DNA from 4 places in the Mesorhizobium sp. M1163 genome. Region 4 is predicted to be linked to each of the others. Evidence: predicted binding sites of a transcription regulator. Region 4 holds the regulator's gene; each other region holds the start of a gene.

Region 1 (2,202 bases), on a different contig from region 4:
CACGCCGAGCCCCTGGTCGACCGAGATCGGCAACAATTCATACTCGGCCTCGCGGGCTTCCAGCGTGTAGTGGATCTGCTGGGTGACGAAGCGCGGCTGGTGATGACGGTCACTGATACCGAGCCCCTTCATCACCTGCCAGCCGGAATAATTGGAACAGCCGACATAGCGGACCTTGCCCTGCGCGACCAGCGTGTCGAGCGCGGCGATGGTTTCCTCGAGCGGTGTCAGGCCATCCCACTCATGCAGGAAATAGATGTCGATGACATCGGTCCTGAGGCGCTTCAGGCTCCTCTCGCATTCGCGGATCAGATGATAGCGCGACAGGCCTTCATCATTGGGGCCTTTGCCGATCCGCATGCGCGCCTTGGAGGCGATCAACACGTCGCCCTTGCGCTTGCCGCAGAGCGCCTCGCCGATGATCTCCTCCGACACCCCGTTCGAATAAACGTTGGCGGTGTCGATGACGTTGATGCCCGCATCGATGCAAAGGTCGATCATCCGGCGCGCCTCGTCGAGGTCGGTCTTGCCGACCGCCGAAAACGCGCCGCCGCCGCCGAACGTCATGGTGCCCATGGTCAGCGTCGAAACCTTCAGCCCGGAACGGCCGAGAGTGCGGTATTCCATGTCGTATCCTCATGATTTTATCGGGAAAGGGCGTTTCAAACGACAGCCCTGAATGAACCGGGCATTTGTAGGATAATTCGTTCCGCTTGTCGCCCGTGTTGCAGGGCAACATCGATCACATCTTACGGATTGGGCGCGCAGCCAGCGCAACAGCGGCTGCAATAAAACCGTCATTGCCGGCCTATACTAACATCGGTTCAGCGCTTCGATTTCCGGCCGCCGGGCCGGGCGGCAGAGCGCCTGACAGCGGCCGACACGGCCTGTAAGCGGAGCAGCGCAAATGACCGAGATAAAACAGAATTCCCCGGCCAGGGACTGGCTGGAAGCGGAACTCGCCGACACGCTCGACGAAGATTATGAGCTGGAAATCTCTGAGCCGGCGCTGTCGATGGAGATCGCCAAGATCTATAAGAATGCGCATCCGCCATCGATCGACCGCCTGCAATATTTTCGCGATCTGATCACGCTGCAATCCGAATTGATCAAGCTGCAGTCCTGGGTCGCCTATCACAAGAAAAAGCTCGTCGTGGTCTTCGAAGGCCGCGACTCGGCGGGCAAGGGTGGCGTCATCAAGCGCATCACCCAGCGGCTTAATCCGCGCATCTGCCGCGTCGTAGCACTTCCGGCACCGACCGAGCGCGAGAAGTCGCAATGGTATTTCCAGCGCTACGTTCCGCATTTGCCGGCCGGCGGTGAGATCGTGCTGTTCGACCGCTCCTGGTACAACCGCTCCGGCGTCGAGCGGGTAATGGGCTTTGCCCAGCCGGATCAGGTCGAGGAGTTCTTCCGCGACGTGCCGGATTTCGAACGCATGCTGGTCCGCTCAGGCATTACGCTTGTCAAATACTGGTTTTCGATCACCGATGAGGAGCAGCAGATGCGCTTTTTGATGCGCATCCACGACCCGATGAAGCAATGGAAACTGTCGCCGATGGACCTCCAGTCGCGCGTGCGCTGGGAGCAGTACACCAAGGCCAAGGAAGAAACCTTCGCCCGCACCAACATCCCGGAAGCTCCCTGGTTCATCGTCGAGGGCAACGACAAGAAGCGGGCGCGGCTGAATTGCATCGACCATCTCCTCAAGCAAATGCCCTATGAGGAGGTGCCGCACGAGGAGATCACACTGCCCGAGCGCGTCTTCAATCCCGAATACGAGCGCCAGGTGCTGCCGCGCGAACTGTACGTGCCGGAGAAATACTGACTAAAGCAGCGAGGAGGGGCGCTGCCTCCGTGGGCAGCGCCCTGCAACAAGCTAGGCGCGCTCGATGATGACATGCGTGGCCTTCGGCGTCGCGACCTGCTCGCTGCAGCGGTAGCCGAGCTTGGGCATGTCGATGCCGGCAAAAAGGCTCTCGCCTGCGCCGAGCAGGACAGGTGAGATCGCCAGATGCATCTCGTCGATGAGCTTTTCCTTGAGATACTGCCGGATCGTAGAAACGCCACCGCCCAGCCGTACATCCTTGCCGTCAGCCGCTGCTTTCGCCTTCTCCAGCGCTGAGTGGATGCCGTCGGTCACGAAATAGAAGGTCGTGCCGCCCTCCATGACAATGGGATCCCGCTGATGGTGCGTCAGCA
Region 2 (2,202 bases), on a different contig from region 4:
CGGTCGTAATGCGCTGCCCATTCATAAGCACCTTCGGGAATGCCGAGCCGCTTGTAATTGGCCGCTTCCTTGTGGCCTTGCGGCAGCTCGCCCGAGAAATAGCCGTGGATGTTCTCCTCGGCCATGACATAGGTGCCCCACGGCGTGACGCCGCCGGCACAATTGTTGACGGTGCCGACAACTTTCGTGCCGGTCGGGTCGGCGCTGGTCTTGACGCGGTCGTGGCCGGCGACGGGGCCGGACAGCGCGATCTCGGTGTTGGAGGTGATGCGGCGGTTGAGCTTGCCGTCGCGAACGACCTGCCATTTGCCGGCTTCCTTGCGGATCTCGACAATGGTGCCGCCATGCGCGGCCATCTCGACGTCGACTTGTTCCTTGCTGAGAGGCGCCTGCTTGGCTTTGCCATCGACGATGGTGACGAGGCCCGGAAACATCAGGTGCGGATTGGTGTATTCGTGGTTGACCACCAGCAGGCCGTGCTCGGCCGAGCCGTCGATCGGGATATAACCGACATAGTCATTGTTGTAGCCGAATTGTCTGGCCTGGGCTTCCGCCGACTGTTTTGTCGGATCGAATTCCGGCGAATCGGCGAACAGCGGATCGCCCCAGCGCAGCAGCACGTCGGCGTCATAACCGGGTGCAACGTGATGCTTGTCGTCGATGCCGGCCTCGAGCTCGTCGAAAGCGAAGGCGGAGCCTTCGGCGGCGCGGGCGTTGTCGGCGGTGATCAGCGCCAGCGGGCTGACGGTAGCGGCTATGGCCGAGACGGCAAGCGAGCCCTTGAGGAAGCCGCGGCGCGAGAACCGCGCGGCGATGATCTCACCCATGGTGCGGTTGTCGCTGGGATTGGCTCCTGGCCCATCGTTTTCCTCGAGCAGGCTGGTGCGGAAATGGGCGTCAGGGGTGCGATGTTCGGTCATAGGGGCCTGCCTCTGGCTGGATGGATTGCTGGAGCGTGTTGCCTGGCCAATCCGGTATCGCCGGCAGGTCACAGTTTGATGACATGCCGGCTAATTGCCATCTGCGATTTCGTGCCCAACATCAGCCCCGCTTGACCGCGACCGGCGCTTCGGAAACAAGAGCTGCGGCAGGCGCGCAAGGACCGCATCGGGAGGAGCAAAAAGTGAGTTTCTGGGGACTTGGGCAGCTCTGCATTTCGACAGTGATCTTCCTGCTTGCGGCGACGGCGGCGAAGCAATGGGGACTGGCGCCGAGCTTTGGCAAGATCGTGCTGACGTTGGCGCTCTATTCGCTCGGCAATCTGATCATGCTGAGGCTGATCCGTGAATTCGGCATGTCGGTGTCGTTCAGCCTGTCAGCGGTGATCCAGCTGGTGTCGGTGAATGTGGTGGCGCTGGTCTTCTTCGGCGAGCGCGTCAATGCCTTGCAGGCGACCGGCATCGTGCTTGCCATCGCAGCTGTGGCGCTGATCACGCTCGGACCCTATCTGCAAAGGCTGTAACTGCGATCGGGCCGATGAAGAAGACCGCAAGCAGACTGCGCAACTGGCTGGAGTTCCCGGTTCTGCTGGCCGGGCTGATCATTGCCGGCGGGCTGTGGGGGTTCGAGGAGCTAATGGAGATGGCGCGGGCCACTACGCCGCATGCCTTCGATACCGAAATCCTGCTTGCCTTCCGCAAGGCCGGCCAACCCGACAATCCGATCGGACCGGCGTGGCTGGAAGGAGCGATGCGCGACATCACCAGCCTCGGCAGCGCCAGCGTGTTGGTGCTGATCACGGCAGCAATGATCGTCTATCTGCTCCTCATCCGCAGGCCAGGCGCGGCGCTTCTCATGTTCATCGCGGTAGCGGGCGGCCAGGTCCTGTCAAGCGTGCTCAAGTTCGATATAGATCGGCCGCGCCCCGATCTGGTCTCGCATCTCGCCGACGTGGCATCACTTTCGTTTCCGAGCGGCCACGCCATGCTGTCGGCGGTGACATATTTGACGCTGGGCAGCATGGCGGCGCGGTTTTTGCCCGGGCGGACAACGAAGATCTATGTGCTCGGTCTGGCGGTGCTGACGACGGTGGTGGTCGGCATCAGCCGCATCTATCTCGGCGTCCACTGGCCCTCCGACGTATTGGCCGGCTGGTGCGCCGGCTTTGCCTGGGCGATGCTGTGCTGGCTTGCGGCCCGGTTCCTGCAGCGATGGCTCGGGCGGGCCGGCGGCACCTGACTCATGTCAGTCGATTTGCGGTCA
Region 3 (2,202 bases), on a different contig from region 4:
GGTGACGGCGATGGGCGGCACTATCTCGGTGTCGAGCCGGCTTGGCCAGGGATCCGAATTCGTCTTCGAGATTCCCGCTATTTCCGCCGTCGAGGCGCTGCAGATCCGCCAGAACGCGCTGTTGGGCCGGCATGCGGTAATCGTGTCGAAGAACCTGGTCGAGGCCGAAGCCATCGCCCGCACCATTCGCGCCAATGGCGGAACGGTCGATCTGGCCGCCGCCGCCGCCCAGGCCGCCCCTTTCGCCGAGGGCTGCAACGTGCTTCTGGTCGATGCTGCCATGGAGCAAAGCGACGGCAGGCTGCTCAGGCGCCTGCGCCAGAGCGGATTTGTCGATTGCGAGGCGGTGACGCTGATCGCGCCGACCGACCGCGGCATGCTTGGCGAGTTCCGTGCCAACGGTTACGCCACCTTCCTGGCGAGGCCGGTGCGCGGCGAGACATTGCTGCGCGTGCTTTTGACCAGCCACGCACCGGTCATCGCCGAGCCGCAACCGCAAAAGCGCGGCGCGCAGGCTGGGCACGCCATTGGCGGCCGCCAGCAGGGCCTGTCGGTGCTGATCGCCGAGGACAACGACATCAACGCCATGCTGGCCCGCGCCACCCTCCTGAAGGCCGGGCATCGGGTGAAAGTGGTCGGCAACGGCAAGGCCGCGGTCGAGGCGGTCATCAGCACCGGCCATAAGCACCGCTACGACGTGGTGCTGATGGACCTGCATATGCCTGTCATGGACGGGCTGGACGCCATCGCCGCCATCCGCCGCCATGAGGAGGAGACCGCGGTTCCGCCGGTGCCGATCATGGTGCTGTCGGCCGACAGCCAGGAAAAGACCCGCCACGCCGTGCTCGCCCACGGTGCGAGCGGCTTCGTCACCAAGCCGCTCGACCCTGATGCCCTGGTTCATGCGGTTGAAGGGCAAGTGGCCGCTTGAGGCACAACATAGACGGTCGATAGATTACCCAGCCGACGAAGTATTGCCCGCAGAGCCGTATCACGGTACTGTCACAATCCTGTTGCACCTACACCGTATCCCCGTGCCAAGAGGGATGGCTCGAAGGAGAATCACTCGTGCATACAGTCATGCCGGAATGTGATGCTCGGCCGAACGCCAGCGGGCCTTTGCTCGTCGGCCGGAACGCCGATGCCGTCATAAAAGGCGCATCGCTCGGCCGCATCGGCAATCTCGAAGTGCGGCTCGCCCGCAACGAGGCCGAGATCGCCGCCGCGCAGGAAGTGCGCTACCGGGTGTTCTACGACGAGCTTGGTGCCAGGAAGGACCTGTTCCAGATGCAGGACCGCCGCGATGCCGACCGCTTCGATCCCCTCTGCGACCATCTGCTGGTCTTCGATACTTCGCTTTCCGGTCCCGAGCATCGCCGCATCGTCGGCACCTACCGCCTGCTGCGGCAGGAGATTGCCGCGGCGGCGGGCGGCTTCTATTCCGAAGGCGAATTCGAGTTGACCAAGCTGATCGCGCGACATCCTGGCCAGCGCTTCCTCGAGCTCGGCCGCTCCTGCGTTCTGCCGGAATACCGCTCCAAGCGCACCATCGAGGCGCTGTGGCAAGGCATCTGGGCCTATATCAATCATTACGGCATTGGCGTGATGACCGGCTGCGCGTCGTTCCACGGCACCGTGCCGGCGGCACATGCAGAGGCGCTGACCTATCTTGCCCACCACTGCCGGACGAATTCATCGTGGGACGTGCGTGCCGTCGCCGGGCGCTATTGTTCGATGGATCTGATGCCGATCGAAGCCGTTAACACCAAGGCGGCGATCGCCGCGATGCCGCCGCTGGTCAAGGGCTATCTGCGCGTCGGCGCGCGCATCGGCGACGGTTGCGTCATCGACCGTGAATTCTCGACGGTCGACGTGTTCGTGGTGATGCCGGTCAAGGAGATCGGTGCCCGCTACGTCAATTATTATGGCGGGGAAGCGCAGCGGTTTGCAGCCTGACACCTTAAATCAGGGAATATCTTCCGGACGCCGGCCAGGCTTGCTTTTGTAGGACGGAAAGGCCCAGCCGAATTTCAGCGCGCCGCCGCGTACGCAGAAAGCCGCCATGAAACCTGCCAGGCCCGACGCAAGCGGCGGCAGTCCGGCGAAATCGCCAAGTGTGTAGAGGCCGGCGCCGGCAAGCGCTGCGGTAACGTAGATTTCCGGTCTCAGGAGCACCGAAGGCTCGCCTGTCAACAGATCGCG
Region 4 (2,202 bases):
GCTTCGGCACTCGACCCGCTGTCGACCGCCAAGATCGAGGAGCTGATAGACGAGTTGCAAGCCGATTACACGATCGTCATCGTCACCCACAACATGCAGCAGGCGGCGCGCGTGTCGCGCCAGACCGCCTTCATGTATCTGGGTGAACTGGTCGAGTTCGACCGGACCGAGAAGATCTTTACGTCGCCCCGCGAGAAGCGCACGCAGGATTACATCACCGGCCGCTTCGGCTGAGCCGTTCCGATCATGCATATAAGGACAGGACCATGGGCGAACACACAGTCGCTTCTTTCGACGAGGATCTCGAGCAGATCAGCAAGCTGATCCGCGACATGGCCGACCTCGCCGGTTCGATGGTCGGCGGGGCGACCAAGGCCCTGTTGAATTCTGACAACGTGCTGGCGCAACGCGTCGTTTCCGACGATGCCATCATGGATGCGCGTCAACGCGAACTGGACGACCGCGCCATCACCCTGATCGCCAAGCGCCAGCCGATGGCCCACGATCTGCGCCATGTCGTCGGGGCGATCCGCATGGCCGGCGATCTCGAACGCATCGGCGACCTTGCCAAGAATATCGCCAAGCGTGTGAGTGCGGTCGGCCTTAGCGTCACACCGCGCGACCTATCGCATTCCATCGATGCGATGGCGCAGCTGGTGCTCATCCAGGTGCAGGGCGTCATCGAGGAGTATGCTGCAGGCGATGCGGCCGCGTTGGCCAAGCTACGCGCCGCCGACGAGCGCATCGACGTCAAATATACGTCGGTGTTCCGCGAACTGTTGACCTACATGATGGAAGACCCGCGCAACATCACCGCTTGCACGCATCTGCTGTTCTGCGCCAAGAATCTGGAGCGGATCGGCGACCATGTCACCAACATCGCCGAAAATGCGTATTATGTGCTGACCGGCGAGCAATTGCCGGTCAATCGTCCGAAGCAAGACGAAACGACAATGTCCGCACCGGCGACATGATGGGGGTGCCCAGCCGATGATCGCACCACGCATAATGGTGGTGGAGGACGAGGAGCCGTTGGGTGTGCTGCTCCGCTACAATCTCGAATCCGAAGGCTACCAGGTCGAGGTGGTGACACGCGGCGACGAAGCCGAGATCCGTTTGCAGGAGAATGTGCCCGATCTTCTGGTGCTCGACTGGATGATACCAGCGGTTTCCGGCATCGAGCTCTGCCGCCGGTTGCGGGTGCGCCCCGAAACCGAACGGCTGCCGATCATCATGCTGACCGCGCGCGGCGAGGAGAGCGACCGGGTACGCGGTCTTTCGACCGGCGCCGACGACTATCTGGTCAAACCGTTTTCGACACCGGAATTCATGGCCAGGGTCAAGGCGCTGCTGCGCCGCGCCAAGCCGGAAGTGCTGTCCAGCGTGCTGAAGGTCGGCGACATCGTGCTCGATCGCGAATCGCACAGGGTGTATCGCAAGAAGACCGAGATCCGGCTCGGGCCGACCGAATTCCGGTTGCTCGAATTCATGATGCGGCATCCGGGCCGCGTCTTCTCGCGCAGCCAGTTACTCGATAATGTCTGGGGCGAGACGATCTATATCGACGAACGCACCGTCGACGTGCATGTCGGGCGGCTGCGCAAAGCCGTCAACAACGGCCGCATGCCTGATGTCATCCGCACCATCCGCGGTGCCGGCTACGCGATCAGGGAAGATTGACCCGCCCAGTCAGGCTACGTTCTTTCTGACGCCGGGCCTCATTTGCGCGCCCGGCGCGAAAATCTGCTGGTCGACGAAGCTTAACGCCCGCATTGCACAGCCTTCGCGGATCAGCGGCAATTCGTTCGGCTCGGTATCGAAGGAGATCGAGCCCGAATGCTGGCCGCCGGCGGTCTGGGCGATGGCCTTCCGCAAGGCCGGCTCGATCAGATCAAAGGCGGCGGCACTGGCGCCGACCATTGCGACCGGTGCCGGATCGATCAGCGCGAACAGCGAGCCGAGACCGAAACCCAGCGCTTCGCCGGCCTTGCGGTAGGCTTCGCGTTCCGGCCCGTCCTTCTCGCGCGCCCGAACCGCCAGCGCGCGCATGTCGGCGTCGCTGACGTCGGCGACCGGTTGGCTGTCTTCGCTCATCTGCGTGGCGTTGCGCCAGATGGCGTAATTGCCGGCATAGGCCTCGATGCAGCCGCGCCGCCCGCAACGGCAGAGCGCGCCGCCCGGACGATGGATCATGTGGCCAAA

Evidence for each region. Region 4 encodes PhoB, which activates phosphate uptake and scavenging genes when phosphate is short. Its sites were predicted from a motif close to TGTCATNNANCTGTCAT; they were not measured.
Region 1: a site for PhoB is predicted at 785-801, ahead of ppk2 (polyphosphate kinase 2). Genes of this name have one in related genera too.
Region 2: a site for PhoB is predicted at 988-1,004, ahead of NKH43_RS14640 (PhoX family protein). Genes of this name have one in related genera too.
Region 3: a site for PhoB is predicted at 1,001-1,017, ahead of olsB (l-ornithine N(alpha)-acyltransferase). Genes of this name have one in related genera too.

What each region holds. Positions count from the first base shown of each region.
Region 1 covers NZ_JAMYMF010000005.1:102,051-104,252, reverse strand. Annotated here, with positions in the region: gene NKH43_RS07075 (aldo/keto reductase) at 1-627, opposite strand, end outside; gene ppk2 (polyphosphate kinase 2) at 908-1,828, shown strand; gene NKH43_RS07065 (dihydrofolate reductase family protein) at 1,880-2,202, opposite strand, start outside.
Region 2 covers NZ_JAMYMF010000013.1:75,160-77,361, forward strand. Annotated here, with positions in the region: gene NKH43_RS14640 (PhoX family protein) at 1-920, opposite strand, end outside; gene NKH43_RS14645 (hypothetical protein) at 1,124-1,462, shown strand; gene NKH43_RS14650 (phosphatase PAP2 family protein) at 1,477-2,178, shown strand.
Region 3 covers NZ_JAMYMF010000004.1:24,007-26,208, reverse strand. Annotated here, with positions in the region: gene NKH43_RS05195 (hybrid sensor histidine kinase/response regulator) at 1-931, shown strand, start outside; gene olsB (l-ornithine N(alpha)-acyltransferase) at 1,081-1,956, shown strand; gene NKH43_RS05185 (trimeric intracellular cation channel family protein) at 1,966-2,202, opposite strand, start outside.
Region 4 covers NZ_JAMYMF010000026.1:55,840-58,041, reverse strand. Annotated here, with positions in the region: gene pstB (phosphate ABC transporter ATP-binding protein PstB) at 1-234, shown strand, start outside; gene phoU (phosphate signaling complex protein PhoU) at 267-974, shown strand; gene phoB (phosphate regulon transcriptional regulator PhoB) at 991-1,680, shown strand; gene NKH43_RS23265 (ROK family protein) at 1,690-2,202, opposite strand, start outside.